DNA from 3 places in the Pseudoalteromonas tunicata genome. Region 2 is predicted to be linked to each of the others. Evidence: predicted binding sites of a transcription regulator. Region 2 holds the regulator's gene; each other region holds the start of a gene.
What was found. The regulator MetJ, encoded in region 2, represses methionine synthesis genes. The targets are predictions, from matches to a motif close to TAGACGTCTAGACGTCTA.
Positions count from the first base shown of each region.

Region 1 (10,612 bases), 290 kb from region 2:
GTGGTGCATGAACCATTCGATACTATGGTATGTGCTGCGGTTAATTCATCATCGTTAATGCCATAAACAATAGTGGCATCCATATCTGCATCGGCTGGTTGAGAAAAGAGTACTTTTTTAGCACCCGCAGCTAAATGAATTTGTGCATGCTCACGAGAATGAAACACCCCCGTACATTCTAAAACCACATCAACATCAAGCTCAGCCCATGGTAAATCGGCAGGTGAATCAAGGGCAAACAAAGCAATGCTGTCGCCTGCGACATTTAAGCTATCGCCATCTAACTGAACAGGAAATTTAAAACGACCGTGGGAGGTGTCGTATTTTAACAGGTGGGCAATTCCTTGCGGCTCGGCAAGTTCATTAATTGCGACGACTTTAAAGCGATCGTGTTGTTCGGATTCATAAATAGCACGTACTATGTTACGACCGATGCGACCAAAACCATTTATTGCAAGTCTAATTGCCATCTAAAAAAGGGTTCCGCATGATAAAAGTAGATAAAGCCTTAACATTACTGGCTTAGATAAAATCAACACCCAAGCAGCAAACTTCAACTTTAGATTTACAATTAATTAATGGGGCTATTGTAAACGACCCGCGCCATCTTCGATAGCGAAAATAATTAATTTTCAGATTAGAAAAACTAAGGCAAGTAAAGGTCCGGTTATTTGAGACCCAAGATATTAATGAAGTGGTTAGTTTGTTTTGGCAGGTATTGACTCATTAACTATCACCAAGCTACCCCTTAGTTAATAAAAAAGCCAGTGTTAAAACTGGCTTTCATTAATTAACTTCTTTTAATTGAAATTAAAAAAGTGCGATTGATTTTTCAACAATGTTTTCTACTGTGAAACCAAAGTGTTGGAATAACTCACCCGCAGGTGCTGATTCACCAAACGTCGTCATACCAATCACGGCACCATTTAAACCAACATATTTGTACCAGTAATCAGCAATACCCGCCTCAATCGCAACTCGACGACTAACAGCCTTAGGTAATACAGACTCTTTATAAGCCGCATCTTGCGCTTCAAATACATCAGTTGATGGCATAGAAACAACACGTACTTTTTTACCTTGGGCGCGAAGTGCTGCTGCTGAATCTTGCGCTAATTGCACTTCAGAACCGGTTGCAATTAAAATGATTTCTGGATTACCGTCACATGACAGTACATAACCACCTTTAGCAACATTGGCTAACTGCTCAGCAGAACGCGTTTGCTGCGCTAAATTTTGACGTGAAAAAATAAGTGTTGTTGGGCCATCTTTGCGCTCAATAGCCGCTTTCCATGCAACTGCTGATTCAACTTGGTCACATGGACGCCAGTTATCTAAGTTTGGCGTTAAACGCATGCTCGCAATTTGTTCAACAGGTTGATGTGTTGGACCATCTTCACCTAAACCAATTGAATCATGGGTATAAACAAAAATAGCAGGTTGCTTCATCAATGCCGCCATACGCACAGCATTACGCGCATATTCCATAAACATTAAGAAAGTAGCACCATAAGGTACAAACCCTTTATGTAAGGTAATACCATTCATAATGGCTGACATACCAAACTCGCGCACACCGTAGAAAATGTAATTTCCCGATGCATCTTCAGCTGTTAGGCCTTTAGAGCCAGACCAAAGAGTTAAATTTGAGCCAGCTAAATCAGCTGAACCGCCCATAAACTCAGGCAATAATGGACCAAATGCTTCAAGTGCATTTTGTGATGCTTTACGTGATGCAATATTGGCAGGATTCGCTTGTAATTGTTCAATATATGCTTGTGACTTTTCAGCCCAATCTGCTGGTAATTCGCTGTTATTACGACGAACAAATTCAGCAGCTAATTCTGGATATGCAGCTTTGTAGGCAGCAAATTTAGAGTTCCAGCTCGCTTCAAGATCAGAGCCTTTGGCTTTGTTATCCCATGCATCATAAATATCGGCAGGAATTTCAAATGGGCCATGTTCCCAACCTAAAAACTCACGGGCTGCAGCAATTTCTGCATCACCTAACGGTGCACCATGACAATCATGGCTACCCGATTTATTTGGTGAGCCAAAACCGATAATAGTTTTGCAACAAATTAAAGTCGGCTTATTTGTTTGCGCACGGGCTTCATCAATAGCTGCACGCACCGCTTCACTATCGTGACCATCGACATTACGCACTACATGCCAGCCGTAGGCTTCAAAGCGTGCAGGAGTATCGTCGGTAAACCACCCCTCAACTTCACCGTCAATTGAAATACCGTTGTCATCCCAAAATGCGACTAGTTTGCCAAGTCCTAATGTACCGGCTAATGAACAGGCTTCGTGCGAAATCCCTTCCATTAAGCAACCATCACCTAAAAAAGTATAAGTATAATGGTTAACAATATCATGCTCATCACGATTAAATTGTGCCGCTAACGCTTTTTCAGCAATTGCCATACCGACAGCATTTGTGATCCCTTGACCAAGTGGACCCGTAGTGGTTTCAATACCTGGTGCATAACCATATTCTGGGTGCCCAGGGGTTTTTGAATGCATTTGACGGAAATTCTTTAAATCGTCAATTGAAAGCTCATAACCACTTAAATGTAAAAGAGAATAAATCAGCATTGAACCGTGGCCGTTAGAGAGAATAAATCGATCTCTATCTACCCACTCTGGATTTGTTGGATTGTGGTTAAGATAATCGCGCCATAATACTTCTGCGATATCAGCCATGCCCATAGGGGCTCCAGGGTGGCCTGAGTTGGCCTTTTGTACTGCGTCCATTGATAAGACACGAATTGCATTAGCAAGTTCTTTGCGAGACGGCATGAATTCTCCTACCTTTAAGTGTGTTTGCGCTGGTTGTAAGTCCCAATTAGTTTGGGTATGGAGCTATTCTTACTTATTACACCAGTTGGAGCAATGAAAAAACCTGCAATAATAAATCTTGTTTGTCACTTTTTAATAACAATACGGCCTTATGATTTTAATTTAGCCGTCTAGGCGTAAAAGCACTATGAAAAAAAGTCACTTTCATATAAAGTATCACCCTAAATTTTTTAAGCGCGATTTACCACCTACGTGGGCGCGATTTTTGTGAGTATAAATAAAATGGCAAGACATTTATTTACTTCTGAATCTGTATCTGAAGGCCATCCGGATAAAATCGCCGATCAGATTTCTGATGCGGTTCTAGATGCAATTTTAGAGCAAGACCCTAAAGCACGCGTAGCCTGCGAAACATACGTTAAAACTGGTATGGTGATGGTAGGTGGCGAAGTTACAACGAGCGCTTGGGTTGATATTGAAGAGTTAACACGTAAAACAGTGCGTGAAATTGGTTATACCCACTCAGATATGGGTTTTGACGCCGACTCTTGTGCAATTTTAAATACCATAGGTAAACAATCTCCAGACATCAACCAAGGTGTTGATCGTAAAAGCCCTGAAGAACAAGGCGCTGGTGACCAAGGTTTAATGTTTGGTTATGCATGTAATGAAACTGAAGTTTTAATGCCAGCTCCGATTACTTACTCGCACCGCTTAGTACAGCGTCAAGCGCAAGTACGTAAAGACGGCACCTTACCTTGGTTACGTCCAGATGCTAAATCACAAGTAACATTTGCTTATGAAAATGGTAAGCCTGTTGCAATTGATGCAGTTGTTTTATCAACGCAGCACTGTGATACGATTTCTCAAGCTGACTTAATTGAAGCGGTAATGGAAACGATTATTAAGCCAGTATTACCAGCTGAATTAATCAGTAGCGCAACTAAATTCTTTATTAACCCAACTGGTCGCTTTGTAATTGGCGGACCTATGGGTGACTGTGGTTTAACAGGCCGTAAAATTATCGTAGATACTTACGGTGGTATGGCACGTCACGGTGGTGGTGCTTTCTCTGGTAAAGATCCATCAAAAGTTGACCGTTCAGCTGCTTACGCTGCTCGTTATGTAGCAAAAAATATCGTAGCTGCTGGTCTTGCTGATAAATGTGAATTACAAGTGTCTTACGCAATTGGTGTTGCAGAGCCAACATCTATCAGTGTTGAAACATTTGGTACTAGCAAATTAGAAGAGTCACGTTTAATCGAGTTAATTCGTGAGCACTTCGATTTACGCCCATATGGTTTAATTCAAATGCTAGATTTAGAGCGTCCAATTTACTTGCCAACAGCAGCATACGGACACTTTGGTCGTGACGAATTCCCTTGGGAAAAAACAGATAAAGCCGATGCACTTCGTGCCGCTGCAGGTCTGTAATTAATTAACTATCAGTTAATTAAATAATAAAAAAGGCGCTCACAAAGCGCCTTTATTATTGCAATCGAGCTCGCATATTTACAAAGGTATTTTGAGCACTCTTTAATACCATTTTATTAACAAGCCAATTAGGTGCTGCACCATCAGGATCGGCAAATGCCTGATACTCAATCTCAATAGTAGTGTCGGTAAGCGCTTTAACCTGCCAATGAGCACGCACATCTTTAATACGTATCGTATTATCTGATTTGAGCTGTTGCTGATATTGTTCAAGCAATATATGTTGATCCGTAATATCAAATTCAAAGCTACCATCCGTTTTAGATTGATAATTCGAATAGGTCAACATGTCTCTATTTTTGAGCGGCCATGGCGCCGAAAATTCAGTATAAACAATAAATTCAGTTTCACTTGGCTGAGCAAGCACCTCAACTTTAACAGCTCTATCAATCCAAAGTGACGCATGCTCGGTATCGTGCAGCAAAGCAATAAATGCTGAAATCGTACCTGTAGATACTGTATGTGCCTTAATACGGATTAAGCCAGATTCAGTTTCTTGTTTATATAAATCAACCTCCTGCTTACTACTCACCCATTGCCAAGTAGCAGGCTCTGCACAAAGAGCAACGCACATTAAGCTCATGCTGAGTGTGGCTGGTACTTTAAAGATCAGATTTAACGCCAATATGGTGTTTGCTTCAAAGTCACTTGTCGACTTTGCTCCATTGCGGCTACTAAATTCTCGGTTTTCTGAGCCAACCAAACTTGAATATTTGCAAGTGCATCATCAGATTGCTGCTCAGATAAGCGCTGTAAATAATCCAATGTGCCAAGTTCATCAATTCCTTCAACAATATCAAACCAAGGGCTACGATACTCATCACGTTTAGTTGACGCAAATAACGAGCCTAAACAAGCACCGCTGAGCAAGTTTCGCTGTAATTCATTTTTCTGAGCTAAATAATCTTGTGCCGTTAAAGCGCGTTCAAGTGGTAACAAGGTTTGCATTTCTTGCCAATCTTTTTCAAATAAATCGGCAGCAATATCAATAACCTTTAACTCAGCCGCTTGCACATTTTGTGCAGACCACGCAGTACGCCATGATTTATCCACTAAAAAAGTGGTGAGCGCTAAAATCAAATTATTGTAACGCGGTGATTGAAAAATGGCTTTGATGGATGCAATGCGAGGGCGCTGCTCTCTAATATCTTCAATCACAGCATTTAAACTCGGAGCCTTACTTATTTTTTTATAATAAGCATGTTTTTTTGAAGTGAACGTTTTGATTTGAATCGCCCCTTCTACCCAAGAGAAGGTGTGTAAAAACCATTTTAATTCTTGGCGTAAATGCTCTGTTGCCTGTTTATCAACGATCGCTTCAAACAACCAAAATGTATGACGAATAAGGGCTATGCCATCCATCATTAATTTTAGAGTTTTAAATTTAGCGTCTTCAAAATAACACTGCTCATGCTTTTGAACAAAACGAATACCATAATTTAAGCAGGCAATTAAGGCTTGTTCTTGAGTCATATCGTTTGTTAAAGGCACATAATTGATGTAGTTATCTGCTTTTAACGGTTTATGATCGGCCAACATATACCCACGCGCCGCTTTGCTGTAAAGACCTAAACGGACTTCCGAGCACTGTATTAATTGTTTTGCTAAGGCAAAAATATCACTACGATGGCCTTTTTTCAGCTCCATCTCAACTTCACAAATACCTAAATGCTGACCACTTGCGCTGACTTCGCCTTTATCTAATACCACCTCAATCTCTGAGCCATTTTCAGTTTCAACTAACCAAGTACGACGAATAAAATTGGTACTAAAAATAGGGTAAAGACTTTGATTAATTGCACTTATTTGCATGCCATGCGGCCAAATATTAGCAGGGAAAGCTTCAAGATCAGGGCGATTGCCACTAAGAGCAACATTGTATTCAGGACGTTGATGTAACCCACCCACCACTTCACCGGCTAATTTTATTGTTTGCTCACATTCGCCATCACAACAGCGGGTTCGTAATCCAATATCGAGCGCACGCAACTCACGATTTGGAGTATCAAAATACGCATTCAGTAAATTACGAGCAGGGAAATTTGTTATTCTTTTACCAAACTGAGTGATAAGTCCGGGAATATGGGTGATAACAGTATCTGAAACAAGAAATTTCAGTTCTATCTCTGTATCCATAGAGGTTAGATAGCTTTTAAGGTAGTTAAAGAAGTGTCCAAAATAAACCATCCCCCCTATTCAATGCAAATTTTTTACTTATTTTGTCGACAAAGTACGCTCTTTAACAGAGAAGCTTGCTATTACTTAAGTAAATTCATACTATTTGTAAGCCAATAATCATAATTAATAATCAAAGGTTTGGGGATGTTTAAACAACTTTTACTTACCGCAGGACTACTCGTTGCAACTTTGAGTGCTCATGCAGAAACAACTGAACAACCAACACCCGATAACGATAATGTACAATCTGGCTATATTATCGATGACTTATACATCTACATGCACGCAGGTGCGGGCAAGAATTTTAGAATTGTTGGTTCGATTAACGCAGGCAGTCCGCTTGAATTAATTGATGAACAAGACGGTTATGCTCAAGTAAAAGATGATAAAGGTCGCACCGGTTGGGTTGACCAACGTTTTGTCAGTAAAAAAAGTGGTTTAGCGGTCGAAAACCAAAACCTTAAAGATAAAATCACTGAACTTGAAAATAACTTACTACAACAAAGCAGCCAGCTACCTGAACTACAACAGCAAAATGTAGAGTTAAATGAAAAAAATGCTCAATTAAACAAAAAGCTGGCGCTTGCACAGCAACAAAATACCCAGCAAGCAGCCCTTGTTGCGAACAATACAGAAAAAGAGAAAAAAGAATTATTAATGTACGGTGCCGCCATTGCATTTACAGGCTTACTGTTTGGTATCATCATTACCTTAGTTTTATCGCGTCGTAAACGCTACGATGGCTGGGCTTAATTTAAGCATTGAATAAAAAAAGCACCTTTGGGTGCTTTTTTTATGGCAATACTATTTAGCTACCAAAATAGTAACTAGATAATTAAGCCACTGTCTTTTTTAACATTTTCAATGATCATATAAGTGTAATTAGTCGCTACACCTGGAATATCAACCAATTTACCAAGTACTTCTCGATATTCACTCATATCTGAAACTCGAATTTTAAGTAAATAATCAAACCCACCCGCAACCATATCGCACTCAGCCACTTGTGGAATCGCCAATACATGCTGTTTAAATAGCTTAAAAACCGTAGTAGTTGATTTTTCTAAGGTAATTTGTACATGAGCCATCAACCCCTGATTAAGCTTTTCAGCATTAAGTAGTGCGCGATAGCCATCAATAAAACCTTCTTTTTCTAAACGCTTTACTCTATCGAGACAAGGGCTTGGACTCAAATTAACTTCTTTGGCTAAATTAACATTCGATAATCTACCGTTTTGTTGTAAAGCATCTAGAATTGCTAAATCAATTCTATCGAGTTGGCGATTTGGTTTGGTTTGGCTCATAGCAGTATTTTATGCGGTTTAACCCCTGTTTGTGCTCGCTAATTTACGGTATTTAGCCAAAATTAACCAGCATATTCTGCTGTATATTATATAGAATGCTGCTCTATTTTGTTTGGCTCCATCTTGTTTGGCTCCATTTTGTTTTGAGGGTTTGCAATGCTTTACAATGAAGATTTAACAACACAGTGTCCTATCAGACAAAAAATCCGTGATTTTTATCGTATCGATGAAAACGAAGTGATTGATTACATTTTACCTTTAGCTGAAGTTGGCGTGACAGCTCGTAGCCGTGCATGGGAACGTGCTCGTCAAATCGTGGTAAATATCCGTGAAGACCAAGCGGGGCAAGGTGGTGTTGATGCGTTATTAAATGAGTTCTCACTGTCATCTGAAGAAGGTGTGGTTTTGATGTGTTTGGCTGAAGCATTACTTCGCGTACCAGACAAAGAAACTCAAGAAAGTTTAATTCGCGATAAACTGGCACATGGTGATTGGAGTTCGCACTTAGGAAACAGTGATTCTTTATTTGTAAATGCATCAAGCTGGGGCTTATTGTTCACAGGTAAAATGGTGAACTACTCTGATCGCAACAAAGATGAACAATTTGGCGTTTTGAAAAAAACCTTAGGCCGTCTTGGCGAGCCAGTGATCCGCAAATCAGTACAATTTGCCATGAAAATCATGGGTAAACAGTTTGTTATGGGTCGTACAATTGATGAAGCGATTGAACGCGCCGTAGATAAAGAAGAAAAAGGTTACGTATATTCTTACGACATGCTTGGCGAAGGTGCTCGCACCATGGCTGATGCTGATCGTTATTATCAAAGCTACGTGAATGCGATTCATGCCATTGGTAAAGCAGCTAAGGGCCGTGGTCCAATTAAAAGCCCTGGAATTTCAGTAAAACTTTCTGCAATTCACCCTCGTTATGAGTTTACTCATAAAGAACGTGTAATGAACGAACTAGTGCCAAAGCTTAAAGCCCTTGCTCTTACAGCCAAAGATTATGATATTGGTTTTACAGTTGATGCTGAAGAAGCTGAACGTTTAGATATTTCACTTGATGTCATTGAAGCAGTATTTTCAGACCCAGCGCTTGGTAACTGGAATGGTTTTGGTTTGGCGGTTCAAGCCTATCAAAAACGCGCTACATTCGTAATTGAATGGTTAGTCGACCTTGCACACCGTGTTGGTCGTAAAATGATGGTACGGTTAGTTAAAGGTGCTTATTGGGACAGTGAAATTAAAAACACCCAAAAAGAAGGGCTTGACCACTTCCCTGTTTTTACTCGTAAAGCGACTACAGACGTTTCATACAAAGCCTGTGCCATCAAACTAATGGCAGCACGCGATGTGATTTTCCCGCAGTTTGCTACTCACAATGCTTATACTGCTGCGACAATTTTAGAAGTTGCACAAGGTGATAGCCAAGGCTTTGAATTCCAACGTTTACACGGTATGGGTGAATCACTTTACGACCAAATCGTAACCCAAGATAAAGTACAGTGCCGAGTTTATGCACCAGTGGGTCAACATGAAGACTTACTAGCATATTTAGTACGCCGTTTACTTGAAAATGGTGCTAACTCATCATTTGTAAATGCAATTGTTGATGACAGCAAACCTGTTGAGTCATTATTGCCAGACCCAGTTGAAACGTTGCAAGGACTAAGCAATAAATACAACTCTCAAATTATGCTACCGCTTGATATTTTTGGCGCAGAGCGTGCTAACTCAAAAGGGTTAGATTTAACTGATATCAACCACATCACGCCGTTTAAAGCAAACTTAGACAAATGGCTTGCTGATAATTTAATTAGCGAAACACACGTGCCTGAAGGTGCGCAAGCGGTTAAAAACCCATCAAACCATAACGAAGTGATTGGCCATATTTCATTACAAAATGAAGAACAAATGCGCCAACTGATTGAAAAATCAGAAACAGCACTCACAACTTGGTCAACAACTCCTGTTAAAGCACGCGCTGATATTTTACGTAAAACGGCTGATATTCTAGAGCGTCATCGTGACGAGCTAATTGCGTTATGTATTAAAGAAGCTGGCAAAATTGCCAAAGATGGTGTTGATGAAGTCCGTGAAGCGGTTGATTTTTGTCGCTACTATGCAGCACGCGCTGAAGAACTTGCAAAAGATGAGCGTTTTGAAGCCCGTGGTGTGATTTTATGTATCAGCCCATGGAACTTCCCATTAGCGATTTTCTTAGGCCAAGTCGCTGCGGCTATCGTAACGGGTAATACTGTTATCGCAAAACCAGCAGAGCAAACAAGTTTAATCGCTTTGCGTGCCATCGAACTAATGCAAACTGTTGGTTTACCAAAAGATGTAGTACAAGCAGTTATAGCTCGTGGTTCAGATGTGGGCAAAGTAATTGTGCCAGATCCACGTATTCAAGCCGTTATGTTCACCGGTTCAACTGAAACAGGAACTCGTATTTCACAAACGTTAGCGCAACGTGAAGACATTCAAGTGCCATTGATTGCCGAAACGGGCGGTCAAAACTGTATGATTGTTGATTCAACTGCACTCCCTGAGCAAGTGGTAGACGATGTTGTTTCATCTGGTTTCCAAAGTGCTGGTCAACGCTGTTCTGCACTACGTGTATTATTTATTCAAGAAGACATTGCCGATAAAGTAATTCGTATGATCAAAGGTGCAATGGCTGAATTACATTTAGGCGACCCTGCGTTGTTATCAACCGATATCGGCCCAGTAATCGACCAAAAAGCATTAAACGCCTTAAATGAACACGTTGAATACTTAAAAGGTCGCTCAACTTTACATTACCAATGTGAATTGCCACAAATGGGCGATAC
Region 1 is NZ_CP011032.1:3,184,049-3,194,660, forward strand. Features, by position in the region: gene epd (erythrose-4-phosphate dehydrogenase) at 1-470, opposite strand, end outside; gene tkt (transketolase) at 811-2,802, opposite strand; gene metK (methionine adenosyltransferase) at 3,085-4,236, shown strand; gene PTUN_RS14490 (START domain-containing protein) at 4,292-4,921, opposite strand; gene PTUN_RS14495 (CYTH and CHAD domain-containing protein) at 4,912-6,432, opposite strand; gene PTUN_RS14500 (TIGR04211 family SH3 domain-containing protein) at 6,619-7,227, shown strand; gene PTUN_RS14505 (winged helix-turn-helix transcriptional regulator) at 7,302-7,778, opposite strand; gene putA (bifunctional proline dehydrogenase/L-glutamate gamma-semialdehyde dehydrogenase PutA) at 7,935-10,612, shown strand, end outside.
Region 1: the regulator MetJ is predicted to act here: its motif matches at 2,966-2,983, upstream of metK (methionine adenosyltransferase).

Region 2 (10,612 bases):
CTCCAACCGACGTATTATAACGCCACTGCAAGTTACGCTGCTTTAAGCTTTGTTGTAATTGCTCATACCAAGCAAGTGGAGCTGTTCCAGCGTATTTATTGGCACAAATAAGGTGGCAGTTATGAGCAACAAACTGAGGATACAATTGACTAAACTGCTCACTTGCTGTGATATCAATCACTAACTTATGCTCATAATCTAGCTCAGCTAAATGACTTAATAATTCAGCTTCATGGTATGACACCGCATGAGTCTGCCAAGCAGCTTGCCAATTTTGCACATCAATCCCAGTAGGATTAAATAACATTTGCTCGCTGCGTATTAAGCCAACCAGCTTCACGGGCAATAATTGATTTAAACGACTTAACTGCTCTTTTAACTGCTCTAAGAATACGGTACCTACATTGCCCAAGCCCGCCACAACCACAGCCAACTCTTGTGAAACACTGACTAACTTATCATGCAAAATTGTTAATCTGTCAGTATCTAACTGCTGCTCACAAAGCAGAATACAATAATCTTCATGACTATAAATAAAACGTAAATTAACGTTATTTTCTGCCAAAATTACTTTTGCCGATTGCGCTAATTGATGGCCATCTCCATGCTGACACACCAAGGCAATACCCGACACATTTGACTCAACTAGATTACAACGCCCAGCCAACAGAGTTAAAACTTGATGACCTAAAGCAGCTGGCACAAGTAAATATACCTCATCTTTTTCCACAAAATGATGAAGTGCGTGCTGTACTATCCGACTTAGCTCACCCACTTCACCTTCATGTAAATCTGCAACTTTTAATAAATCGTAATGATCTAGATTGGTGATAAAACGTTTTTGTTTCGCAAATCCTTCTTTTACGATTTCAGTCGCCGCACTGCTACTATCAAAACTACTGCGCACAACAAGTTTAATATCAGTGTCTTTAAGCGGGGTTAGTGTTTTGGCATGTAAAACTGGATTTCCCAAACGAGCAAGCAAATTTGCTTGACCACGGCAAATTTTACCATAACGAATCGCTTGTTTTACTTTGCGAGGATCAGTACTAAATACACCTTGGGTATCAGTCCAAATTGAAACACTCTCAGCACAGATATAACGCGCAAATAAAGTCGCACTATAGTCACTCCCATTACGACCGAGTGTAATGGTTTGCCCTTGTTCATCACTTGCGATAAAACCTGTAACAACATTATATTTTGTTGCACTAAATTGCCCACAGGCAATTACGTTTTTCTCATGTTGCAATACACCTTGCGCTAAGGTCAGCAGCTCTCTGGCATCAAAGCTTTGTGCTGCAACATTTAGCTGCTGTAAATATAAACCTAATAACCGTGCAGACCACAGCTCACCATGCGCTAAAAGATGAGCCTCTTGTAAATGTTGCGAGGCAATTTTTTCGCCTATCGAAATAAGCTCGGCATCCAACAGCTCAAGCGCTGAATCTTTATAAGAATCAGTTAATAAATCAGCAATTAATTCAAACTGATTTGCCGAAAGTAATGCTAAAACATCCGATATAGCCTGCTGATCGGCTTGGCGATAACTCTGCCAAAGCTTAACTAAGGTATCAGTCGTTTTACCTGCGGCTGAAACTACAACAACATCACCAAGTGCCGCTTGCTGTAAAATAATATTAGTCACTGCATGATAGCGCTTGGCACTACTTAAGCTTGAACCACCAAATTTGTGTACTGAACGAGTCATCTTAAATTACCATAATGCAACGTGAGCAGGGCTAAAACAAAATGCGGCTGAAGAGTTATTTTGCTCATCTGCTTTAACTGGCTTTGGCTCAGCTACTGGCTGGCCCTTATCTTCACCAGGGCGAGTTTCAGAAAAGTTTCGCTCTAAATCTGCGAGTAAATCTTCAATATCCTCAATACCCACTGAAATACGAATTAAAGTATCACCTACCCCAGCCTCTAAACGAGCCTGAGGATCCATTCCTGCATGAGTCATAGTCGCTGGATGGCAAATTAAGCTTTCAACGCCACCTAAAGACTCAGCCAAGGTGAAGTGCTTGCAATTAGTTAAAAAACGAGCTGCATCGTTGATATCACCTTTAATATCAAAACTAACCATACCGCCAAAACCACGCTGTTGCTGTTTAGCTAATTGATGTTGCGGGTGAGATTCAAGCCCAGGGTAATAAACACTTTTAACAAAAGGGCTACGCTCTAAATATTCGGCGATTAAAAAGGCATTTTGCTCATGTTGCTTGATCCGGACATTCAAAGTGCGAATACCGCGCAAAGTTAAATAACTATCAAATGGTGCGCCGGTAATGCCAATATTATTAGCCCACCAAGCAAGCTCATCACCAAGCTCTTGAGTACGAGCAATCACCGCACCACCAACAACATCCGAGTGTCCATTAATATATTTAGTTGTTGAATGCACAACAACATCAACACCAAATTCAATAGGATTTTGCAATGCTGGCGATAAAAACGTGTTATCCGCAGCAACTAAAGCACCACATTTTTTTGCTGTAGCAACAACTTTAGCAATATCAGTTAAACGTAAAAGCGGATTACTTGGCGTCTCAATCCAAATTAACTTAGGTTTAATTTGTTCAATATCATCAAAACTCTTATCTAGAGTAAAATTAACAACTTTTAATTTTAATAAGCCACGCTTTTCTAAACTAGTGAAAAGACGATAACTACCACCATAACAATCATGAGGGATCACTAAAGTGTCTTGGCTTGATAACAGCTGAGTCACTAAATGAACCGCAGCCATGCCTGTTGCGGTAACTATACCTTTTGCGCCACCTTCAAGCTCAGCTAATGTTTCAGCTAAGATATCTCGAGTTGGATTACCACTGCGGCCATAATCATATGCGCGCTTGGTATTAAAATCGGCAAAAGAATAAGTTGTTGATAAATATAGAGGTGGCACGACTGCGCCGTGATGTTTATCAGCTTCTATTCCTTTACGGACTGCGATAGTCGCTTTTTTGGTATCGTTCATTTTAAAACCCACAAACAGTTAGATGTTTAGACGTCTAAAAGGTTAAATTAACACAAGGCAGAAGTCAAAACATTTATACGTCTAAATAGCTAAATAAATGGTATTTGACTATATATTTTAAACCGATAAAATTTCGCCACGACAAAGCCAATAACTTTAGATTATAGATAATATTCTTTGGGATTTTTAATAATTACAACATTGGCAAACAAGGCACGCAGTTCAATTAAGGCAACCAATATTTATGGCAACAAAATGGAATGGTGAATATATTCACCCATATGCAGAACACGGTAAAAAATCTGAGCAAGTAAAAAAAATTACCGTTTCTATCCCACTAAATGTATTAAAAGTTTTAACCGATGAACGCACTCGTCGCCAAGTTAATAACTTACGCCACGCCACCAACAGTGAATTGTTATGTGAAGCATTTCTTCATGCTTTTACTGGTCAGCCACTGCCTAATGATGAAGATTTACGCAAAGATAACCCTGAGCACGTTCCAGCCGAAGTGCGCGACATAATGCTCAGAATGGGCTTAGAATTACCCGTTTTAGAAGACGAATAAAAAAAGCCTCAACTAAGTTGAGGCTTTTTTTTAACGTAAAAATTACTGCATGTAATTTTCAGGTAAAGGAATTCGCGCAACACCTGAAGCTACGGCAGCTTGCGCTACCGCTAATGCTACACGTGGCAACAAACGCGGATCCATTGGTTTTGGAATAATATAATGTGCGCCAAATTCTAACGAATCGACACCGGCAGCTTGCAATACTTCAGCAGGCACAGGCTCTTTAGCAATTTGACGAATTGCATTTACAGCAGCAATTTTCATTTCATCATTAATCCTTTTTGCCCTAACATCGAGCGCACCACGAAAAATAAACGGAAAACACAAAACATTATTAACTTGGTTTGGATAATCAGAACGACCTGTTGCCATAATTAAATCTGTACGCGCAGCATTAGCTTCATCAGGATGAATTTCAGGATCTGGATTTGAACAAGCAAATACCACTGGTTTATCAGCCATCAACTTTAAGTCATCAGCAGAAATTAAATTAGGGCCAGATACACCAACAAAGACATCGGCATCGGTAATTACATCTTGCAAGGTACGCTTATCAGTATTATTTGCAAACAGTTCTTTATACTCATTTAAATCATCACGACGGGTATGAATAACACCTTTGCGATCAAGCATATAAATATGTTCACGCTGAGCACCACATTTAATTAGCAACTCCATACATGCAATTGCAGCAGCGCCCGCACCCAAACAAACAATTTGTGCATCGTGCAGATTTTTGCCTTGAACTTCTAACGCATTAAGCATACCTGCAGCCGTCACAATCGCTGTACCGTGCTGATCATCATGAAATACTGGGATATCACAACGCTCAATTAGTGCTTTTTCAATTTCAAAACATTCAGGTGCCTTGATATCTTCAAGATTAATACCGCCAAATGTATCAGCAATATTTTCAACCGTATTAATAAAGTCTTCGGTAGTACGGTGCTTTACTTCAATATCGATAGAATCAATTCCAGCAAAACGCTTAAATAATAGTGCTTTACCTTCCATTACGGGCTTAGATGCTAATGGCCCTAAATTACCCAATCCTAAAATGGCAGTTCCATTTGAGATAACAGCAACTAAATTGCCCTTAGCGGTATATTTATAAGCATCGGCTGGATTTGCTGCGATTTCACGAACAGGTTCAGCAACGCCAGGGCTATAAGCTAGCGCAAGATCTTTTGCTGTTTCAGCTGGTTTAGTCAATTCAATACTGATTTTACCTGGAACGGGTTCGGCGTGGTATTTTAAAGCTTGTTCTCTAAAGTCTGACATGAGGCGATATTTTCCTGCAAGAAGTTAAGTGTGAGAGTGAGATAAAATTCGCTACTGAGTTTAACGATACCTGTATTAAGCAGAATTTCAAGTAAAATACTGTCAAACAACAAAAAACGATCATTTGCCTATATTCTACCTAATTTTAGTGATTTTACTCCCCTTTTCACAGAAATTCCCCTTACTAACAACTTATTTATGCATATTAATAAACAAAATTATGAATATAAAACCAACAAATACCACGTAAAACGCTATAAAAAAACACCTATCTATAACCGAAATAAGCACTCTTACAATTGATACAAGTTAAAATCAAAGTTCACCATAAAAACCATTATTAATGAAGGATAACCCACATATCACGAAAAATAATAACAGATATGACCAGATAAAAACCTTTTCCTCACCATCACTTAGTACTAAAAACAACCACCTTATAAACTCTTTTTTAAATGCCTAAACTGAATAAATTTTCATATTTAATCGTTAGTATTTTTACGATTACTTTTGGTTAGCTTGTGCCAGATCAAACTATGTTTGAGCTCGCCACTTATAATTTAAGCCTCATTCATCAGCATTATTTAAGGCATTCGTCGTGCAAAATACTATCGATTGGGATGATTCTCTGATCAAAAAATATAACGTATCTGGCCCAAGATATACCTCTTACCCCACGGCATTGTCATTTAATGACGGCTTTTCCAAACAAGATATGCTCAGCGCACTGGCGCAAACCAACAATAAAAAGCTATCTCTTTATATTCATATCCCTTTTTGTCATCAGCTGTGTTACTACTGCGGCTGCAATAAGATTGTGACACGCCATCAACACAAAGCAGACTTGTACCTCGATTATTTAGAACAAGAAATAACAGCGCAGGCAAAGCTTTATCAGCATTACGAAGTAGAACAGCTTCATTTAGGTGGTGGCACGCCAACATTTTTAGATCAAGCACAAATGACTCGACTAATTAACATGCTAAACCAGCATTTTCAGTTCAAAGCAGATGCGCAAAAAGGAATCGAAATTGATCCCAGATCACTTGCGGAGAATATGCTATCCGTGCTGTTTCAATTAGGATTTAACCGAGTATCATTTGGTATTCAAGATTTTAATGATGATGTACAAAAGGCCGTAAACCGTGAACAATGCGCCGAAAATGTTGCTAACTTAGTCATTGAAGCACGCCAACTTGGTTTTAAATCGGTTAATGCCGATATGATTTATGGCCTACCATTACAAACACCTGAGAGCTTTGCTGCGACGATAGATCAACTTATCAGCCTTTCACCTGATAGAGTCTCTGTTTTTAACTATGCCCATCTTCCCGATCGGTTTGCCGCACAAAGAAAAATAAAAGACCAAGACCTGCCTTGCGCCACTGACAAGCTGGCAATGTTTAAAAATACCCTAGCGCAAATGACCGCTGCAGGTTATGTCTTAATTGGAATGGATCATTTTGCTAAAAAAGATGACAGTTTAGCAATAGCCCAACAACAAGGTCTTTTACATCGTAACTTTCAAGGTTATACCACACATGGAGATTGTGATTTACTCGGCTTAGGTGTGTCTTCAATCTCTCAAGTTGGCAATAGTATTTTTCAAAATCCCAAAGAGCTCAAAGGCTATTACCAAGCGGTTGAAACCTCTGGTATTGCGGTTTGTAAAGGGCTGACATTAAATGATGACGATTGCCTAAGAGCCGATGTTATTCGCCAATTAATTTGCCACTTCACACTTGATATACCAACGATTGAGCGTCAGTATGGTATTAACTTTAAAGTCTACTTTGCATCAGCTTTAGTGCAATTACAGACTCTAGCAGCAGACAATATGCTGTCTGTTGAACCAAAGACGATAACTGTAACAGCAAAGGGGCGTTTATTTATTCGCATCATTTGTATGGCTTTTGATGCCTATTTACAGCGCCAAGCAAAACTCACTCGTTTTTCACAAGTAATTTAGCCTTAATAAGTGATATGCAATAAAAAAGAGCGACTCAATGGTCGCTCTTTTTACAACTGAAACGATTAAATCACCGTTTTTGTGGCAGGGTCTGCAGGAAAGCGCTCGATGATTAACACCAAATCTTGCATAATTTCAGCTTCAAATTCTTCTTCTTTACGCCAACGTAAAGAATCTTGCTGAAAAATTTCTTTCTTTGAATATTTTTTACGCGCCTGATGAGTGGGCATTTCTTTCACTGCATCATACATTTTAAAAACACCAGGATAAGCCAGAGCTAAATCTTGCTCTTGTTCAAACTGGTATTGCGACATTAATACCCAAATTCGCAAACAACCTTCAGAATATTCACACTGCTTTTCCTTCATTGCTTTGGCAATTAAATTAATGCTGTCTGATAACTTTAGGTTTTTTTGCGCTTGCTGAGCTTGATATTGAGCCTTCTTTTCAGCAACTTTTTCATTTTGTACTTTTACTTGGAGCAATAAACGGCCAGCATAAAATGCCAACCCTGCAATAATAATCGCACCTAAAATCAAGCTTACGATTAATAGCACACTCATTTATCATCCTCGTCATCATCAAGCCATTCATCAGCTAAATTGTTTGATAAAAATTGGCTATATAAATCATCACCTTGCTCATCATCATCATCTTCATCTTCAATACCCAGTAATTCACAAAGGGCTTGATGGCGCGCAATTTTGGTATTGAAGTATTTAGCATCTTTACCAACTAATAATTCACCACTTTCATGACGATCAATTAAATCAAGTAAACGTTGGTCATTTTCTAATTGCTCTAACTCTTGCTCAGGCGACAACTCAACTGGCACAACTTTCTTAAGCTCGACCTGTGGCTCTAAATGACGTTTAAGCACTGGCTCTGGCACAATTACAGCTGCAGCACCTGCAACTAGGCTAACAGGCTTTTTACTGCCCTTTCCTGGTTGACTATCTTTTTTTACATTCGTTTCTTGTTGGCTATTTTTGCCTTCAACAGCATTACGCGTACCAGGTTTATTGCCTGTTTTTGCTTTAGCACGCACTTCTTTTAGTGCACGCATTTCTTTTAATTTGTCTTTACTTAATTTTTTTGGGGCAAGACTGCCGCCTTTACGTGTTTTCGTTCTGCTCATTTGCTTTCAACCGTTCAGTAATTGGGTGTATTTTACATCAATAGGAGGGATTTCGTTATGGCTTTTTAAAAATGATTACGTCATTACCAACAAACTCAACCATTAAATTGTCTCGTTTTGCTAAAAATTCAAATGTTGCCCGACTAAAAAAAGAAACGTGAGTTGGATCGTTTTTATAATGCCAATTTAAAAACCTTGCATGATCAATCACAAGTTTAGTCATTAATGCCAAAACGCCACCTGATTTAACCAATGACAGCAATAGCGGCCACTCTTTTGCAGGTTGATTAAAATGCTCGATTACCTCAGTACAAGTGACAAAATCATACTGCTGCCGTAATACAGTTTTATCTGGAGCATAAAAAATATCATACACGTTCATCTCATAACCTTGCTCAGTCAACATATGTGCCAAAGCAGGACCTGGTCCACAGCCAAAATCAAGCCCTGAACTATTAGGCGTAATTTGCTCAACGAGAGGGTCAATGACTCGCTGTAAAAAACGCAGATAGCCCAAATCCTCGATATTATTATCATGATTGTCATACATCGCTTTTTCATCTTCTCGATTGAGATAAAAAGCTTCAGGAACAAATACTAGATGGCAAACTGAGCATTGAACATATTCACGGCGTTTATCGGTATGAAAGTGTGATACAGCTTCAGCACCACAAAGTGTGCAGCAATAAGTCATAGTATGATGGGTTAACAGGTGAATGGGTGCAGTATAACAAAAAACAAAATAAAAAGGCGGTAGATTGCTCTACCGCCTACTAATTCGAGTGCCTAGTAACCTGGACACCTCTCCCTTCGACTGTTTGATCTTTGTCTTCAGTCATATTTTTATTATTTTTTTACTATCCATATTGTTTTTATTATTAAACTTCCATGAATTTTATTATTTTCGGTCTTCCTAACGCTTTCTTAGCATTCCTTTGTGAACTTAAAACTAAATAGCCTTAAAGTTCCAGTCCCCTTTACGCAAATTTATCGCTATAACTTCCGTATTTACGTCTTTCCATGTTGTTTTGTTTGTCTCTGCGACAGGCATTAATATACTTGTTAATAATTTTGTTACAACTAATTTATATAAAATAAATAAAAGAAATATTCAGCTGATTTTTGATTTATTTTAATTACATAGACTTAAGTATTACAACCAGATGATAAAGAGACTTTACGTACACGTAAACATGGCGATAATCTCACATAAAAAGTGAGATATATCTTACAAATGATATTTTCTACTTTTATTTTTGTATTATCATTTTTTACAATCAGCTTTAAATCTGCACAATAAACAACCAGATAAGGTAATAAAAAGCATGAAATTTATTTGAAATCCCCATTTAAACATTTATTGATACAGCCGAACACGTAATCTGTACTGGATAATAAATCTATCTCAGGCAGCTATTTCAACACTATCAGCGCTAGATTAACGTACAGTAGATATCCAATTGACGCGCCAATCAGTCTTGTTGCCCTTAAAAATCTCTGGCTAGAAATGAAAAATTTATATATTTAATCTTAACTAACACGCTGGTAAATATCTTATCTTGAACCGCAGTTTATTAATATTTTCTATTGAAACTGAAATAACAAATACCCTTAACACTTAACTTGATTACTACACAGTTGGTTTAATTCAATCCTCGCTTGTTTATGACCTTGCTTGGCAGCGTGTTGGTACCAAAAAAATGCCTTGGAAAAATCAGCCTGAACCCCTTCACCATCTCGATACAATGAAGCTAAATTGGCCTGACCATACATATCGCCCTGCTCGGCAGCCACAGTAAAATTTTCAAATGCGTCAGCAAATAACCCTTGTTGATAAAAATAAATTCCATCTTGATTGGCTTTATTGGGCTTAAAACCTTTATAAAGAGCTTCAGGACGACTCGGCATTTCAACAATGCCGCCAAATAAAGTCAGCCCCTCTGCACGTAGTGCTTGATAAGAGTAATGTTGCCAACAAGTTGCTGCTGATAAGCAGGCATGGTGATGCCATCAATACCAGCGGCTGCTTGTTTATTGAGCTGACCCCAACTTTGATACAGGAAATCTTCCCTTAGTAATCCGTATAAGTTCTGAAACCTGTGTTTGGGGTGGCGCTGTGATTTAAATGTGATCGCGTTTAGTTCGGTTATCATAGTGAGTCCAGCCCTACATTGTCCGGCCTATGTGTCTGCTAAACACGTGATATAACTGCCAGCCCCTTCGCCATGTGATCGGCTTTCCCGTCTCAAACTACTACGAACTGGTCTGACTGCCAAAGGGTCATCGTTGGCCTTGCTTTTGACTTAGCTTCCCTACCGCGTCCTTGCGGAACACCTTTGGCTCTCTCAAGTTCCTGATGCATCTCTTTAAACATGCCACGGCTTAATAACTCCGCTGACTCGCCACAACCTCACTCATTACGGTTGCTTTGCTTGGACTTCAGTGGCGTTACAAACCTCGTCAGTCAGACTGTATTTATCGGAGCGATCTCAGCACTTCAGGGACACGGATCCCCTGTGGCCTACTTAATTCTCTGTGTACGCTTCACCTATCTTGTTCGCTGAAAAAAAAAAACAGCTCCGCCATAGGCGCAACACTCGATACGGGTGGTGAGTTAAACCTTACCCGACAGGGACTTGCACCCTGCAAGATGCATCAAGCTTCGCTTGA
Region 2 is NZ_CP011032.1:3,470,226-3,480,837, forward strand. Features, by position in the region: gene metL (bifunctional aspartate kinase/homoserine dehydrogenase II) at 1-1,711, opposite strand, end outside; gene metB (cystathionine gamma-synthase) at 1,718-2,983, opposite strand; gene metJ (met regulon transcriptional regulator MetJ) at 3,228-3,551, shown strand; gene PTUN_RS15715 (malic enzyme-like NAD(P)-binding protein) at 3,594-4,835, opposite strand; gene hemN (oxygen-independent coproporphyrinogen III oxidase) at 5,434-6,804, shown strand; gene PTUN_RS15725 (DUF2489 domain-containing protein) at 6,870-7,367, opposite strand; gene yihI (Der GTPase-activating protein YihI) at 7,364-7,942, opposite strand; gene PTUN_RS15735 (class I SAM-dependent methyltransferase) at 7,998-8,636, opposite strand; gene PTUN_RS15740 (tetratricopeptide repeat protein) at 9,554-9,850, opposite strand; gene PTUN_RS15745 (hypothetical protein) at 9,874-10,095, opposite strand; gene PTUN_RS15750 (hypothetical protein) at 10,598-10,612, opposite strand, start outside.

Region 3 (10,612 bases), 970 kb from region 2:
TTTTCTTTGTTGCTTCTAATCCGCCTATGCCGGGCATATTCATATCCATCAGCACAATATCTGGATGGTTTTGACGACAAAAAGTCACCGCTTCTTCACCGGTTTTTGCTTCGCCAATCACTTTAAAGCCACGTATATCATCTAATATACGTTTTATTCCGGTTCTTACCAGCTCATGGTCATCAACTAAAAGTACGTTAATCAAAGCAGGTTCCTCATATACATCTATCGTCAAAAATGGGCATTACAACGCAATGACCAATTTACCATATTTCGTTTTAAACGCTATTAATAAAAAAGGCTTAATCTAGCCGTTTTTATAACAACTTATTCTTTTGTTTGTGAAAATTTGTCAACCCACAATGCAATTACACCATCACCGGTTACATTACAAGCTGTGCCAAAGCTATCTTGTGCTAAATAAAGTGCAATCATTAAAGCAACAGCGGCTTCATTAAAGCCAAGCATAGAAGTAAGTAAACCAAGTGCCGACATCACCGCACCACCTGGGGCACCAGGAGCAGCAATCATTACAACGCCAAGCATAAAAATAAATGGCAACATGCTTGTTAGGCTTGGTAGCGCCAAGTCTGGCGATAAAAACATTACAGCTGTTGCACACGTAACAATAGTGATGGTTGAACCTGATAAATGGATTGTGGCACATAAAGGCACACAAAAGTTAGCAATGGCGTCTTTAACTTGATTATTTTTTGTCGACTGGAGCGAAACCGGTATAGTAGCAGCACTCGACATCGTTCCTAATGCTGTAAAATAGGCTGGTAACATGTTTTTAAGTAACTCAAGTGGGCTACGTTTTAACGCGATCCCTGTTGCCACATACAGTACAGTTAACCAAAGCCAATGCATCACTAACGCCATTGCAAGAACCAGTGCAAAGGTTTTTAACGTATCAAAAACCGTGCCTGCCACCGTCATTTCGGCAAATACACCTGCAATGTAAAAGGGTAATGCCGGAATAATAACTTTAGCTAATAAACCATCAATCACATCGCGACCTTGGTCAGACACTTGTTTTAAGTGGGTTAAATTCATATTGCTAATCGCAATACCAAAAATAAAGGCTGTCACAAGTGCTGTCATTACACCAAATAAAGGTGGGATTTCTAAATTAATGAAGGATTGAATTTCAACTGCATCGCTGCTTGCAAGGTTTATTTCGCCGCCTAGTTGCGGGATCACTAAGCTTGCCACCAAATACGCAAGCGTACCTGCAATAATGGTTGAGCCATAGGCAAAACCAACCGTTTTACCTAATAATGAGCCTGAATTTTGCGGTAAACTGGCAATCCCTGACGTAATAAAAAAAACAATGATGAGGGGAATGGTAAAACCAATCAGCTCGCCAATGACCACTTTGGCAGTATAAATAAGTTCGACAATTAAAGTGGGCGCATAGAGTCCAATTAAAAAGCCACCAATAATACCCAGTATTAATTTTAAAATTAAGTTCATTACATTATCTCGTTGCTAACAGTTCAAAGTGTTAATTCCAATTCTCTCTTTTATCATTATTTAACGACTTATAAACAAAAAATCGCTCAACACCAGTTCAATTGCTCGATAAAACAGCAAAACACTCAATTTAAATGCTCAGTGAGCTAATCTAGCTTTAAAAAAGCGCATAGCAAAAAAGCCTAAGCTCGCAGTGAGTTTAGGCTTGGCAACTTACATCTAACATCATTTTGCGCTTCGATCAGGCACACTTAACGCAACTCTTGGCGTAATTCTTTGGCGGCTTGCACCATATTTTTTAGCGCTTCACGGGTTTCAGGCCAAGCACGCGTTTTTAAACCACAGTCAGGATTTACCCATAAACGCTGTACTGGTATTTTTTTGGCAGCAGTATGAATTAAACCTTTCATCCATTGTACTTGGGGCACATTTGGAGTGTGAATATCGTACACTCCTGGGCCAATATCATTTGGATAGGCAAACTCTTCAAATGCGTTTAACAAATCCATGTTGGAACGAGACGTTTCAATGGTGATCACATCCGCGTCCATATCTGCAATCGAATCAATAATGTCATTAAACTCTGAATAGCACATATGGGTATGAATTTGGGTTTCATCTTTTACACCACTGGCTGACACCCTAAATGCATAAGCCGCCCATGCTAAATACTCTTGCCATTGTGATGCTTTAAGCGGCATACCTTCTCTAAAGGCAGGCTCATCAATTTGAATAATTTGAATGCCAGCACGTTCTAAATCAACGACCTCATCACGAAGCGCAAGTGCAATTTGGTTGGCAATCGTTGGTTTATCTAAGTCATCGCGACTAAATGACCAAAACAAAATAGTGACAGGACCGGTTAACATGCCTTTGATGTGTTTATTAGTTTGCGATTGGGCATAGGTTGTCCATTGCACCGTCATTGGTTTACTGCGACTAATGTCTCCATAAATAACAGGCGGTTTTACACATCGAGTGCCATACGATTGCACCCAGCCGTATTGCGTAAACGCAAAACCTTCAAGTAACTCACCAAAATATTCAACCATGTCATTACGCTCAGCTTCACCATGCACAAGCACATCTAAATCTACCGCTTCTTGCTCTTCTATTGCATAACGGATTTCGGCTTTCATTTGCGCTTCGTAATCAGCAAACGCTAAATACCCCGCTTTATAATCTCGACGAGCCTGACGAATAACTTGAGTTTGTGGAAATGAGCCTATTGTAGTTGTTGGTAATAAAGGCAATTGCAACGCGACATGCTGGGCAGCGATGCGTACATTAAAACTACTATGGCGCTGTCCGTCAGCTGTTGTTAATGCCGCAACACGCTGCTGCACCTCTTTATTGTTCACGCGCGCAGACGTTAAACGAGCTTTAACTGGCGCAGAATATTGGTTAATAGCTTGAGTATCTCCAGTTTGTAGGGCCGTATTTAATAACGCTAACTCACTGCCTTTTTGCTTAGCAAACGCCAGCCATGATTTTAATTCAGGATCAAGTTTTTGCTCTTGCGCTAAATCAACTGGGCAATGAAGCAAAGAACACGATGGCGCTAACCAAATTTGCTCAGCTCTCTTGGTAACTAATGCATTAATTTTTTCGTATACCGCGCTTAAATCGGCACGCCAAATATTACGACCATTCACCACACCTAATGAAAGCACTTTATCAACGCCAATAGCTTGACTAATTGTATCTAGCGATTGTGGTTCTGCTACTAAATCAAGATGCACCCCGTCTACGGCAAGTTGGGTTATTTGGGGTAGATATTGCGTGACTGAACCAAAATAAGTCGCCAGTAATAATTTCACTCCTTGACCTTGCAAAACATTAAAGCTCTTACTTAATGCTGTTAGATATGCTTCATTGAGCTCAAGGGCCAAAATCGGCTCATCAATCTGCACCCAATCAACCCCCATGCTAGCCAATTTTGTCAGTACTTGCTGATAAACAGGAAGCAACTTTTCAAGCAGCGATAATTTATCAAACTCCTCCCCAACTCCCTTAGCTAAATACAAATAGGTCACTGGACCAACTAAAACAGGTTTTACTTGATGCCCTATAGCTTGTGCCTCAGCAACTTGTTCAAATAACTCGGTATAGGTTAACGCAAACTCTTGTCCTGCATGCAGCTCTGGTACAATGTAGTGATAATTAGTATTAAACCATTTTGTCATATCACTGGCAGCACATGCACATCCCGTTGGGGCACGCCCACGTCCCATTCTAAAAAGGGTATCAATATCGACTGTTTCGTTGTCATCTTGATGGCGCTTTGGGATAGCCCCGACCATTAATGAGGTTGCGAGTACATGATCATACCAAGCAAAATCACCCACAGGTAATAGCGCAATCCCAGCATTTGCTTGCAACGCCCAGTTTTGCGCTCGAATAGCCTGGCCTTTAACAAACAGTTCAGTGCGTGATAAATCACCTGCCCAATATGCTTCCACAGCATGTTTTAATTCACGGCGTTTTCCGACTCTTGGAAAACCTAAGTTATGTATTGTTGCCATAATATCTCACCTTTCTATTTGGATGTTTAGATGGCTAAAATATTATACTGAACATTTTGTACTTAAAAACGAAACGTTTTCGCATTGAATATGAATTTAATTAACATTGCTTTGAACCCTTATAGAGACTGCCCAGCTCTCTCTTTATTTAATGTGTCATTTATGACTAACAATTAAATAAGTGAAGTTAATTCATCTAATTAATAAAAATTTAAAAAAGTCATCCGCTTAAATTGAAATAAAACCATGACAACGCTGTCTTGTTGATTCATTATTAACCTAAACAGGATTAGCAACCTAAAAATATAGCCATCTGGAAGTTGAAACATCTAAAAGTAAAGGATATGATGACTTTCCATTAGGTTCTCTCACATCAAACATGAGAATTATTAAAGATGATAGACATAAAGCACCTTAAGACCATTGCCACCCTAAAAGAGACCGGCTCATTAGTGAATACAGCTCGCGAGCTCTTTTTGACTCAATCTGCTTTATCACATCAAATCAAAGATCTAGAAAACAAACTTGACTGCCAACTGTTTGAACGTAAAACCCACCCAGTGCGTTTTACCCCACAAGGTATGCTTTTATTAGAACTTGCTTACGATATTTTACCCAAAGTAGAAGCCACCAAATGCCGTTTAAAAGAAAGCCTCAACCAACCGATCTCACAGTTGCGTTTAAGTGTTGAGTGCCATGCTTGCTTTCACTGGTTACTGCCAACAATAAAAGAATTTAATAACTTTTGGCCCGACATTAAAATTGATTACGAACGTGGCTTTAGCTACGACGCTATCCCTGATTTACTTAATGATGAGTTAGATTTAGTGCTCACCTCTGATATTCGTGAGCCAGATAAACTCGAATATGCGCACCTATTCGATTTCAAACTCAAACTCATTGTGTCACCTGATCATGAACTGGCTAAAAAAGCCTATGTCACCGCACTTGATTTAAAAGATGAAACTATTATTTCGTATCCAATCCCAAAAGAGCGTCAGGATATTTTTAAACACTTTATTCAAAATGCCCGGTATGACGGTAATTTAAAAACAGTCGATCAGGGGTTGTTGATTTTTCAATTAGTCAGTGCGGGCATGGGTGTAGCTGCCCTACCCGATTGGTTGGTAACACCTTATGAAAGCCAAGGATTAATTAAATCTATTCCGCTTGGTGCACTTGGGCTTAATCGTCCAATGTATTTAGCAATGAAAAAGAACATGAAAGATAATCCTGTTTACCGACACTTTTTAAATACCTGCAAACAAAACCGTCGCTAGTATGACGTTCATGAGGGCTTTGTTTGTCAAAGCCCACTGTCAAAACGTTATCAAGATATCGAATAAAAACGATTTTTTTGTGGGTTTCATCCTCGTAAAACCGTAAGATAGCACCTCTTAAATACCGCATTAAAAGACTGTTTAGATGGATTTTTTTGAACTAAAAAAACTGATTGGTAGCTTGGTAATGCCATTACCACTGATGCTGATGCTGGTCTTACTTGGCCTAATACAATTAATCAGACAAAAACGGCGTAGCGGCTTATTACTGATGTTCTTGCCGCTTGTCTTGCTGATTTTGCTCAGTACTCCTTTTATCAGCAATCTGATTATTGAAAAAAAAGAAGCAAGTTACAGCGCATTTAACTCAAATAAACACCCTGTTATTCATTATGTTGTGGTACTTGGTTGTAAAATTATGCCCAACAAAAGCCGTCCAGCCAATTCACAACTAGGCCATTGCTCTCTAGCTAGGCTTTACGAAGGCTTAAGATTAGCAAAACTTTATCCTAGCGCCAAACTGGTTGTCTCTGGAGGTGGTTTTAAGGGTGTCAGTAATAGCGAAATTATGCGCCAAGCCGCCATCGCTATTGGCTTTGATCCGCAACGAATTTTACTCAATCCCAAAGCCCGCGATACTGCAGAAGAAGCCTTACTACTGGCACCTAAGTTAGTTGATAACCAAGTTGCTCTCGTTACTTCGATAGCCCATATGCAAAGAGCGGTTGAATTGTTTAATCAACAAGGTGTTGATGTTATTGCGGCCCCTACCGATTGGCAAGAAATGCCGATGAATCCGCTTTGGCGTCAGTTTGTACCAACACCGGAAGCATTAATGGCGCTCACCGAGCATCAACATGAATGGATTGGCAATCTTTGGCTCGAAATAAGCCAATAAAAAATGGGCTAACGGCCCATTTTTATTACTCAAACCAAATACTTAAACCGGGTTATCAATATCAATAAACTCAACATCAAACAAATGATTTTCAGCTAAATATTCACCAAGGGCTTTAATGCCATAGCGCTCAGTAGCATGATGACCGGCTGCAAAAAAATCAATATTTTGCTCTTGCGAACTATGAATAGTTTGCTCTGAAGCCTCACCCGTTAAATACGCATCAACTTCTTGTTCTGCGGCTAAATCAATATAGCCTTGACCACCTCCCGTACACCAAGCAATGGTTTCAATCGGAGTTTGCCTGACTAAATTGCTAAGCACAGGACGATTGAGTGCCGTACTAATTTTATCGGCAAAATCTTGGCCTAACATTGGGGTACGTAAACGACCACGAACCGCCACACTTGGCGCAGATCCCGGCTCTAAACCTTGCTCAAACTCCAAATCGAGTAATTTAGCCAGCTGAGCGTTATTACCCAATTCGGGGTGAACATCAAGCGGCAAATGGTAAGCAAATAAGTTAATATCATGAGCCAACAATGCCGCGATTCTGCGCTTTTTCATCCCTACAATAGGATAAGCTTCATTTTTCCAAAAATAGCCATGATGAACAATAATCGCATCAGCGTTAGCAGCAATCGCTGCATCAATTAGCGCTTGGCTTGCTGTTACCCCAGTGACAATTTTTTTAATCTCATTTTTACCTTCAATTTGTAATCCATTCGGGCAAAAGTCTCGCACTAAATGAGGCTTTAATAAGCTATCTAAGATCTGTAGCAAGTCTTTGCGTTGCATAATTGACTCTGTTGATTAATAAAAAACTTACCGCAATTGTCAGTTTAAAAGCGGCGAAAATAAAGAAAAAACGGCAAAAATTTGAAAGTTAGTGCAAAAATCGGTATAACTATTCGCTTCAAACTAATCTTCGTATCGATAAAAATAGGATATACGATGACCACTCTTGATAAAACAGCTGTTTTAGCAGCGTTTGAAGCGGCTTATGTCGCAGCCCATGGTACGTTACCTGAGATCACCGCAAAAGGTGGTTGGTACAGTGTTGATGGCAATAAAAATGTTCGCTTAGCCGATCTTAATGCACAAATTGATGACTTAAATGCATCTGCGGTGAAAACAGCACCAGTACACTCTTCGATAGAAGAAAACGAGCCTACCAAAACTCCCTTCAGCATAATCAAAACCAATGATACTGGTTTCACAGCCGAAGAGCTTTGGATAGTCAAATTAGCAGAAACATTTCAAGACTGCCGTTTACCCCGTGGACTTGCCTAATTAACCCCGTTAATTTTCTGCTAAAAAGGTGCGTTTGATCGCACCTTTTATAACAACGTCACATTTACCCACGAAAACTTATTTAGTTCTATCTTTTTCTAAACGTGCGAATAAGCTCGATGTATCAAAACGATTACCACCCATAGCTTGTACTTCAGCATAAAATTGATCCACTAATGTCGTAAGCGCCAGCGTAGATCCATTTTTACGTGCCTCATCAAGTGCAATTCCTAAATCTTTACGCATCCAATCAACTGCAAAACCAAAGTTATAATCACCTGCCCACATTGTTTTGTAGCGATTTTCCATTTGCCATGACCCTGCAGCACCCTTGGAAATAGTTTCAATCACTTTTTCACCATCAAGCCCTGCTGAGCGGGCAAAGTGTAGGCCCTCAGCCAAACCTTGTACCACACCTGCAATGCAAATTTGGTTAACCATTTTACACAATTGACCCGACCCAACAGGCCCAAGCAGCTGACTGAAACGTGCGTAACTGGCCATAATTGGCTGTACTTTATTAAACACAGCTTCATCGCCACCAACCATAATCGTAAGCACACCATTTTCGGCGCCCGCCTGACCACCCGAAACTGGCGCATCTAAAAATTCAATCTCTTGCTTTTTAGCCGCTGTGGCGACTTCTTTTGCAACATCGGCCGAAGTTGTCGTGTGGTCAACCAATATAGCACCTTGTTTCATACCTGCTAAAACACCGTCATGCTCGATAGTCACTGCGCGTAAATCATCATCATTACCAACACATACAAACACTATATCGGCTTCTTTAGCTGCTTGTGCAGGGGTTAACGCAAACAAACCTTGATACTGATGGGCCCATTGCTCTGCTTTTGCTGATGTACGATTAAAAACCGTAACGTCGTACCCTGCTTTTTTTAAATGCCCAGCCATGGGAAACCCCATCACACCTAAACCAATAAAGGCCACTTTGATTGACATAATTTTGTCCTATTTGCTTGCTAGACTGTGAAAATTAATCTGATTATAAGGAGAACAAATCGCTTCTCCTAGTACTTTAAAGGACCCATGATGGCGTCAATTTTTGACTTTACTGCCCCATTAACAAACGGCGAACACTGTGATTTGGCTCAATTTAAGGGAAAACCACTATTAATTGTTAACACAGCCAGTAAATGTGAATTAACTCCTCAATATTTTGCATTAGAGCAACTTTATCAAAAATATAAAGATCAAGGTTTCACAGTATTGGCATTTCCCTGTAATCAGTTTGAGAACAAAGAACCTGCCGAAAACGATGAGATAAAACATTTTTGTGAGCTACAATTTGGTGTCAGCTTCCCAATTTTTGCGAAAGTGGCTGTAAATGGTCCCGACGCTTTGCCGCTGTTTAATTTTCTAAAAACCAATTCAAGAGGATTAATGCAAGCGCGGGCAATAAAATGGAATTTCACCAAGTTTCTGATTAACCGCACCGGTCAAGTTGTTGCACGTTATGCACCACGCACTAAACCCGATGCGATAAGCTCAGTCATAGAGAGTATTTTATAACATGAAAATTGCGTTTTTTAGTGCCCAAAAATACGAACAATCTTTCTTTATCGCTCATAACTCTGCTGAACATCAATTACTGTTTTTTAGTGAACGGCTAACCGAATTAAGCGCCAAACTTGCGCAAGGTTGTGATGCTGTCTGCGCATTTGTTAACGATGATTTATCTGAGTCGGTACTGCAAAGTTTACTGAAACTGAATATTAAACTGGTTACGCTACGCTGTGCTGGCTTTAATAATGTTGATTTAATTGCAGCAAAAAATCTTGGTATTAATATTACTCGTGTGCCCGCCTACAGCCCAGAAGCCGTCGCAGAGCATTGTATTGCGTTAATGCTCACCTTAAGCCGCAAAACCCATAAGGCATATAATCGGGTAAAAGAAGGCAACTTTGACCTTAATGGATTGTTAGGCTTCAACCTGCATAAAAAAACGGTCGGCGTGATTGGCACAGGTAAAATTGGCTTAGCGCTTTGTAATATACTCACGGGTTTTGGTTGTCGTATTTTAGCCCACGACCCCAAACCAAGCTCGGATCGACTCAACTATGTATCACTCGAAGCCCTGCTCGCAGAATCCGACATTATTTCTCTGCACTGCCCTTTGTTGCCAGCAACCCATCACATGATTAATGACGATGCCTATCAGCAAATGAAACCAGGCGTCATGTTAATTAATACCAGCAGAGGAGCCTTAGTTGATACTAAAGCGACTATAAAAGCATTAAAAAATAAAACCTTAGGATATTTAGGGTTAGACGTATACGAACAAGAATCCGAATTATTTTTTAAAGACATGAGTAATGAAATTATTCAAGATGATGAATTTCAACGTTTATTAAGTTTTTCAAATGTCTTGATCACCGGCCACCAAGGCTTTTTTACTCAAGAAGCACTCGATGAAATTGCCACTGTTACTTTTTTCAACATTAAGCAATTTGCTGAACAACGCGTTTTAACTAATACCGTGGTTTAACGCTGCCGATATATCAGCACCCCTAGCCAACAAAAAAAGCCGAATGAGCATCGCTCTTTCGGCTTTTTTCTATCGAATAACGTCAAATATATTATGAAAATGCCACGTTTAAAAACACTGCAGTCATTAAAATTGGGCAAACAAACCGTACATATTGCGCAAACCAATAATGCGGTCCTGAAGTCACCTGCAATAATTTATTACCTCGGCGCCACATCCAGCCCACCGTAATAAAATAAAATAGGCCCATTAACGGTAATTGATATTGGGTAAACAACATAATCACTAAGCCAAACAACCAATCGAAATTAACAATGATCACGCTTGAACAGACAAATACCACCAGCGTCACCAACCAAGTTGCTTTTGTGCGCTCTAAACCATGACTTTCAACTAAAAATGCCACCGGAATTTCAGTTGATGAAATTGTGGATGTAACAGAAGCTATCGACATCAGTACAAAAAAACATAACGCAACCAATAAACCTACTTGGCCCATAGTGGCAAATAATTCAGGTAAGACTGCAAAAATGAGTCGCCCTTCGCCAATCAACTTACCATCTTGAAAGACTTCAACACCTTGTTGTTGCGCAACAAAAATAGCAGGAATAATCAGCAAGCCAGCTAAAAAAGC
Region 3 is NZ_CP011032.1:2,501,246-2,511,857, forward strand. Features, by position in the region: gene uvrY (UvrY/SirA/GacA family response regulator transcription factor) at 1-205, opposite strand, end outside; gene PTUN_RS11415 (dicarboxylate/amino acid:cation symporter) at 328-1,476, opposite strand; gene metE (5-methyltetrahydropteroyltriglutamate--homocysteine S-methyltransferase) at 1,728-4,001, opposite strand; gene PTUN_RS11425 (LysR family transcriptional regulator) at 4,397-5,281, shown strand; gene PTUN_RS11430 (YdcF family protein) at 5,427-6,179, shown strand; gene PTUN_RS11435 (Nif3-like dinuclear metal center hexameric protein) at 6,222-6,977, opposite strand; gene PTUN_RS11440 (hypothetical protein) at 7,134-7,472, shown strand; gene PTUN_RS11445 (NAD(P)-dependent oxidoreductase) at 7,551-8,432, opposite strand; gene PTUN_RS11450 (glutathione peroxidase) at 8,523-9,002, shown strand; gene PTUN_RS11455 (2-hydroxyacid dehydrogenase) at 9,004-9,978, shown strand; gene PTUN_RS11460 (sodium-dependent transporter) at 10,070-10,612, opposite strand, start outside.
Region 3: the regulator MetJ is predicted to act here: its motif matches at 4,021-4,038, upstream of metE (5-methyltetrahydropteroyltriglutamate--homocysteine S-methyltransferase).